Tistrella mobilis: one gene and its partner. The protein of the gene in region 2 interacts with the protein of the main gene of each other region in a pairwise test. Links are inferred from orthologs where the notes say so. Each region holds a gene or a part of one and is shown on either strand. Other genes may lie near its edges.

The links.
Region 1: the proteins of gyrA (region 2) and gyrB interact in binary tests that used the Escherichia coli proteins (3 or more experiments, as listed by UniProt). The link is inferred for Tistrella mobilis from one-to-one orthologs.

The regions. Positions count from the first base shown.
Region 1 is NZ_CP121017.1:3,535-6,994, forward strand. Bases 298-3,444 are described here. They hold gyrB (DNA topoisomerase (ATP-hydrolyzing) subunit B), read left to right. Parts: upstream 298-692; coding sequence 693-3,197; downstream 3,198-3,444. Other genes in these bases: recF (DNA replication/repair protein RecF), read left to right, coding at 298-679; P7L68_RS05680 (hypothetical protein), read left to right, coding at 3,201-3,444. Outside these bases: more of recF, read left to right, coding at 1-297; more of P7L68_RS05680, read left to right, coding at 3,445-3,460. UniProt on the Escherichia coli protein: DNA gyrase negatively supercoils closed circular double-stranded DNA in an ATP-dependent manner to maintain chromosomes in an underwound state.
Region 2 is NZ_CP121017.1:2,200,925-2,204,753, reverse strand. Bases 1-3,516 are described here. They hold gyrA (DNA gyrase subunit A), read right to left. Parts: upstream 3,138-3,516; coding sequence 201-3,137; downstream 1-200. Other genes in these bases: P7L68_RS15745 (organic hydroperoxide resistance protein), read right to left, coding at 3,397-3,516; coaD (pantetheine-phosphate adenylyltransferase), read right to left, coding at 1-179. Outside these bases: more of P7L68_RS15745, read right to left, coding at 3,517-3,810. UniProt on the Escherichia coli protein: A type II topoisomerase that negatively supercoils closed circular double-stranded (ds) DNA in an ATP-dependent manner to maintain chromosomes in an underwound state.

The DNA of each region.
Region 1 (3,460 bases), 2.2 Mb from region 2 along the record:
GGCGCGTTTGCTGCGAGATGGCCGGCGGGATCCCGCCTGGCTTGGCACGCTGGAGGCGACCATGGCCGCCAAGGGCGTTGCGATCGCGGCTGCGCGGCTGGGTTTCGCAAGCCAGCTGAAATCGGTTCTGGTGGCGGGTGGTCACGGCTTCCCCAAGGCCCGGATTGCGATTGAGGGCGAGGTGGAGGCGGCACTTGCCGGCCAGCCCGCCCTTGCGGTGGAAGACGGGCTGGCCCGACGGCTGGCCGAAAACCGGGGGATCGATGCCGAGACCGGGACGACCCGGGCCGGTGTCCATCGCACGGATCTGGCCGTGACCCACGAGGGCAACGGCATGCCGGCGGCGCGCTGCTCCACCGGCGAACAGAAGGCGCTGCTGCTGGCCCTGGTGCTGGCGGTGGCACGGCTGAAACGGACGGTGGAAGGATCGGCGCCGATCCTGCTGCTGGATGAAGTTGCAGCCCATCTCGATGCCGAGCGACGCGACGCGCTGTATGACGTGCTCGTTTCGCTTGGCGCCCAGGCCTGGCTTACCGGCACCGACCGCCCGCTCTTCGCCGGGCTCGGCGGCGGACGGGCGCAGTTCGTGCGGATCACCGATGCCTCGGCGATCCGCGACCAGATCGTCGACCCTGCCGGCACTTCCCTGCCGGCGGCGGACGACCATGACCGAGGATGATGGAACCGGTTCGATGACAGAGCAGCCCGCACACTCCCCGTCCGAGACTGCCATCGCAGCCACGTCCTATGGCGCCGATTCGATCAAGGTGCTGCGCGGCCTGGATGCCGTGCGCAAGCGTCCCGGCATGTATATCGGCGATACCGACGACGGCTCGGGCCTGCACCACATGGTCTACGAGGTGGTCGACAATGCCATCGACGAGGCACTGGCCGGCTGGTGCGATACCGTCGATGTGGTGTTGAACCCGGACGGGTCGGTGACCGTGCGCGATAACGGCCGCGGCATCCCGGTTGATATCCACGAGGAAGAGGGTGTGTCGGCGGCCGAGGTCATCATGACCCAGCTGCATGCCGGCGGTAAGTTCGACCAGAACTCCTATAAGGTCTCGGGCGGTCTGCACGGCGTCGGCGTGTCGGTGGTGAATGCGCTGTCGGAATGGCTGGAGCTGCGCATCTGGCGGGCGGGCAACGAGCATTTCATGCGGTTCCGCATGGGCAATGCCGAGGCTCCGCTTGAAATCGTCGGGCCCTCCGGCGACCGGACCGGCAGCGAAATCACTTTCCTGCCGTCGACCGACATCTTCACCAGGACCGAATTCGACGCGGCGACCCTTGAACGGCGCCTGCGTGAGCTGGCCTTCCTGAACTCCGGCGTGACGATCGAGTTCACCGACCTGCGGGCGGAGACACCGGCGGTCCATCGCATGCATTACGAGGGCGGTATCGAAGCCTTCGTGCGCTATCTGGACCGCAGCAAGTCGCCGCTGCACTCGCTGCCGATCACCGTGTCGGGTGAGCGCAGCGGGATCACGGTCGAAGTATCGATGCAGTGGAACGACAGCTATCACGAGAATGTTCTCTGCTTCACCAACAACATCCCGCAGCGGGACGGCGGCACCCATCTGGCCGGTTTCCGTGCGGCGCTGACCCGCACGATCAACGCTTATGCGGCGTCTTCCGGCCTTGCCAAGCGCGAGAAAGTTGCGATCTCGGGCGAGGATGCGCGCGAGGGTCTGACCTGCGTTCTGTCGGTGAAGGTGCCGGACCCGAAATTCTCGTCCCAGACCAAGGACAAGCTGGTCAGTTCCGAAGTGAAGCCGGCGGTTGAGAATCTGGTGGGCGAGCGTCTGGACCAGTGGTTCGAGGAACACCCGCAGGACGCCAAGGCGATCGTCGGCAAGGTGGTCGAGGCGGCGGTGGCGCGCGAGGCGGCACGCAAGGCCCGCGAACTCACCCGGCGCAAGAGCGCGCTCGATATCACCAGCCTGCCCGGCAAGCTGGCCGACTGTCAGGAGCGCGACCCCGCCAAGTCCGAAATCTTCCTGGTCGAGGGTGATTCGGCAGGCGGCTCCGCCAAGCAGGGCCGCAATCGTGCCAATCAGGCGATCCTGCCGCTGCGCGGCAAGATCCTGAACGTGGAGCGCGCCCGCTTCGACAAGATGCTGAGCTCGGCCGAAATCGGCACGCTGATCTCGGCGCTGGGCTGCGGCATCGGCCGGGACGACTTCGATCCCGACAAGCTGCGCTACCACAAGATCATCATCATGACCGACGCGGACGTGGACGGCAGCCATATCCGCACCCTGCTGCTCACCTTCTTCTATCGCCAGATGCCCGAGCTGATCAAACGCGGCCATCTGTTCATCGCCCAGCCGCCGCTCTACCGCATCAAGCGCGGGTCGAGCGAGGTGTATCTGAAGGGCGAGCTGGAGCTAGAGAACCACCTGATCGCCCAGGCGCTGGAGGACACCGTTCTCACCCTGGCCTCGGGTGCCCAGCATGCCGGCGGTGACCTGCGGGTGATCGTGGAGCGCTCACGCGATGTCGCCAACCAGCTGAAGGCCATCGCACGGCGTGCGCCGCTCTGGCTGCTGGAAGAAGCGGCCCTCGCCGGCGCGCTTTCCGAGGCTGCCTTTGCCGACCGGGCGGCGGCGGAACGCGCCGGTACCGTCCTGGTCAGTCGGCTGGATGCCCGTGCCAACGAGCATGATCGCGGCTGGTCCTTCGCGGTCGAGACCGGTGCCGCGGAAGGCGAGATCGGCCCCTCGGCCGGTGCCGGCCGGGCGGGCGAGGTGCGGCGGATCCGGGTGCGCCGCGAGCTGCGCGGCATGCAGGAAAGCTATGCCATCGATGCCAGCCTCTCGCGTGGCGGCGAGGCGCGGCTGATCAGCCGTCATCTGGCCGAACTGGGCCCGGTCTTCGACGGCGTTGCCACGATCGCCTTCGACAAGGGGCGCGAGGTGCGGGTCGTCGCCCCGCGTGATCTCTTCGAGGCGGTGCTGGAGGCCGGGCGTCGCGGCATTCAGGTGCAGCGCTATAAGGGGCTGGGCGAGATGAACGCCGACCAGCTGTGGGAGACCACCATGGATCCCAACAGCCGCACCCTGCTTCAGGTTCGGATCAATCACGCCGACGAGGCGGATGAAATCTTCACCACCCTGATGGGCGATGTGGTGGAGCCGCGCCGCAACTTCATTCAGGACAACGCGCTGAACGTTTCCAACCTGGACGTGTGATCTATGGCCGATGATGCTCTGCAGGGACGGCAGTCATTCAAGGACGCACTGCTGATCCTTGCAGAAGCATCGCGGAAACTGGAAGCGCAAGGGGTTGCGCGGCCGATCCTGGTGGGTGGAGCAGCTGTAGAATTCTATACGGCTGCACGCTTCATTTCGGGCGATTTTGATATCGTTACTCCCAGCCAGGATAAACTCGAAGCGGTCTTGCGCGACTCGGCTTTGAAACGCCACGCGATGGGACGCATGGATTGCAAAATTAC
Region 2 (3,829 bases):
ACCAGGCTCACCCGCTCCTCAAGAGAAAACATCGGTCCCTTGCCGGGGTTGGCCGCCACGGCCACCACGAGCTTGTCCACCACCCTGAGGCTGCGTCGGATGATGTCCATATGCCCGTTGGTCACCGGGTCGAATGTCCCCGGATAGATGCCCTTGCCGCTCAATGCCTGGTCCTCCACTGGGTCTCCACCCGCGCCGGCTTACGCCTCGTCTTCGTCTCCGCGAAGATCGGTCGTCACCGTCGCGTCCTGCTCCCCCTCGTCACCGGCTTCGCCATCAGCATTGGCCTCGCCGGCGCCGTTCTGTTCTTCTTCCGCGGTCTCGCTCAACCGGGCCGCCGAGACCACCTTTTCGTCCTGGGCGGTCTTGAACACGATCACGCCCATGGTGTCGCGGCCGGCGATACGGATATCGGCAACCGGCGTCCGGATCAGCTGGCCGCCATCGGTCACCAGCATGATCTGTTCGCCCTGTGCCACCGGGAAGCAGGCCACGATATGGCCGTTCCGGGCGCCGGTGGTCATGTTCACGATGCCCGAACCGCCACGATTGGTTGTGCGATATTCATAGGCCGAGGTGCGCTTGCCATAGCCGCGGGCGGTCACGGCCAGCAGGAACTCTTCCTCCGCTTCCAGCCGCTGGGCGGTCTCAAGATCCAGACCGTAGCGGGCTGCGAGTTCCGCCTCGTCCTTCGGCAGGTCGCCGGTTTCGACCGGTGCCGCCTCTTCTCCGTCGACCACGGCCGAGGTGCCGGTCTCCAACGCCTTCAGCTGCGCCAGCCAGCGACGCTTGGCGTTGGCGAAGCGCAGATAATTGTCGCGCGTATCAACATCCACCTCGCGATGGCGGATGATCGACATCGACACCACTTCGTCGCTGCCGGTCAGCGAGATGCCGCGCACACCGTCCGAGGTGCGGCTCTTGAACAGCCGCACCGCCCCAACGGGAAAGCGGATCGCCTTACCGGCCCGGCTGGCGAGCACCACGTCGTCGCCGCCGTTGCACGGCAGCACGCCGACCAGACGGTCGCCCTCGCCCAGACGGATGGCGATCTTGCCGTTGCTCATCACATTGACGAAATCGGCCAGACGGTTGCGGCGGACATTGCCCCTGGCGGTCGCGAACATCACATAGGCGTCGCCATCGGCGATGGCGTCCAGCGCCTCGGCCGCCTCCTCCGCCGCCTCGTCGGCTGCGGCCTCGTCGACCTCGGCGATCTCGGGCATGTCGGGATCGTCGGGCAGCGGCATCAGGGTGGCGATGACCTCGCCTTCCTTCAGCGGCAGCAGGTTGACCATGGCCTTGCCGCGGCTCTGCGGCGTGCCCGCCGGCAGCTGCCAGACCTTCAGCTTGTAGACCTGACCGGCGGTGGAGAAGAACAGCACCGCGGCATGGCTGTTGAGCACGAAGATCTGCGAGACGAAATCCTCGTCGCGCACCGCCATCGAAGACCGGCCCTTGCCGCCACGCCGCTGGGCCCGATAGGTCGACAGCGGCACGCGCTTGATGTAGCCGCCATGGGTGACCGTGACGACCATCTCCTCGCGTTCGATCAGGTCCTCGACATTGTAGTCGAACTCGGATTCCTCGATCACGGTACGGCGGGGCGTTGCAAACTCGTCCCGGACCTCGATCAGCTCCTCGCGCAGCACTTCGAGCATGCGGGCGCGATCATTGAGGATGCGAAGGAATTCCAGGATTCTGTCGCAGATCTCACGCAGTTCGGCGCCGATGCGCTCACGCTCAAGCCCGGTCAGGCGATGCAGGCGCAGATCCAGGATCGCGCGGGCCTGGGCTTCGGAAAGCCGGTACATGCCATCGACCACGCTGCGGTCGGGCTCGCCCACCAGCGCGATATAAGGCGCGATATCGCCGGCCGGCCAGGGCCGGTCCATCAGCGCATCGCGGGCAGAGGCGCTGTCGGGCGAGGCCTTGATCAGCTCCACCACCGGGTCGAGGTTCACGACCGCGACGCCCAGGCCCATCAACACATGCGCCCGCTCGCGCGCCTTGCGCAGCTCATAGATCGTCCGCCGGGTGATGACCTCCTCGCGGAACTCCAGGAAGGCCTGAAGCATGTCGCGGAGCGTCATCATCTCGGGCTTGCCGCCGTTCAGCGCCAGCATGTTGACGCCGAACGAGGTCTGCAGCGGCGTGAAACGGTAGAGCTGGTTCACGACCACTTCCGCCGTGGCATCACGCTTCAGCTCGACCACCACCCGCACGCCGTCCCGGTCGCTTTCATCGCGCAGATCGGCCACACCCTCGATCTTGCGCTCGCGCACCGCCTCGGCGATGCGCTCGATCATCCGGGCCTTGTTGACCTGATAGGGGATCTCGCGAACGATGATCGCCATACGATCCTTGCGGATCTCCTCGACTTCGACCTTGCCGCGCAGCAGCACCGAGCCGCGGCCGGTCAGCAACGCCTCGCGGCTGCCGCCTCGGCCCACGATGATGCCGCCGGTCGGAAAATCGGGGCCCGGCACGATTCGCAGCAGTTCAAGATCGGTAATCTCGGGGTTGTTGACCATCGCGATGGCCGCGTCGATCACCTCGCCCAGATTATGGGTCGGGATGTTGGTCGCCATGCCGACGGCGATGCCGCCCGCGCCGTTGACGAGCAGGTTCGGGAACCGGGCGGGCAGAACCGTCGGCTCGCGGGTCGTGTCGTCGTAGTTGTTCTGGAAGTCCACCGTCTCCTTGTCGAGATCCGACAGGAGGGTGCTGGCGGCCTTGGTCAGGCGCGCCTCGGTATAACGCATGGCCGCCGGGGGATCGCCGTCCATGGAGCCGAAGTTACCCTGGCCGTCGATCAGCGTCAGGCGCATGGAGAAATCCTGCGCCATGCGGACCATGGTGTCGTAGATCGCGCTGTCGCCATGGGGGTGGTACTTACCCATGACGTCGCCGACCACGCGCGCCGATTTGCGGAACGGCTTGTTCCACTCGTAACCGCTCTCGTGCATCGAGAACAGGATCCGCCGGTGCACGGGCTTCAGGCCGTCGCGGACGTCGGGCAGCGCACGTGCCACGATCACGCTCATCGCGTAATCGAGGTACGAGCGCCGCATCTCGTCTTCGATCGTGACCGGAGCGATATCGGAAGCGATGGGCGGAACGGGCGTGTCGGACAAGGTGCGATCCCGGAACTTGAACCGGTGCCGCCATCAAAGCGGCGCCGGAAAAGAGGGCGACGCCTGCCGTCGAAACGCGGGGGCGCGGCGTCGGCGGGCGATCAGTCGAAGGCTTACACGCATCGGCCGGGCCGCTCGGATATCCCGTGCGTCACCGGCCGGTCGTGAAATCGTCCCCGAAGCTAACCAATTTTGCGCCGCCGAACAACCACGCCGGCCGGCCCCCGCATTCCGGGCGGATGCAGGGGCCGCAGACGCCTCAGGCGACCGTCAGCTCAACCTCGATATTGCCGCGGGTTGCCTTGGAATAAGGGCACACCTGATGCGCGGCTTCGACCAGCGCGTGCGCCGCAGCGGCATCCACACCCGGCAGGCTCACAGTCAGGGTGACGGCCAGGCCGAAGCCGGTGTCGTCCTTGCCGATGGAGACGGCGGCCGCGACCTGGGCGTCATTGCCCAGCTTCACGCCCTTCTGCCCGGCGACCAGCTTCAGCGCCGACAGGAAGCAGGCGGCGTAACCGGCTGCGAACAGCTGTTCGGGATTGGTGCCCTTGCCGTTGCCGCCCAGTGCTGCCGGCATGGCGAGCGGCAGGTCGATGCGGCCGTCATCGCTGGCGGCGCGGCCATCACGGCCGCCGGTGGCGGTGGCATTGGCGGTGTAGAGGATCTGCATGGCCTGTCTCCTTGGCTGA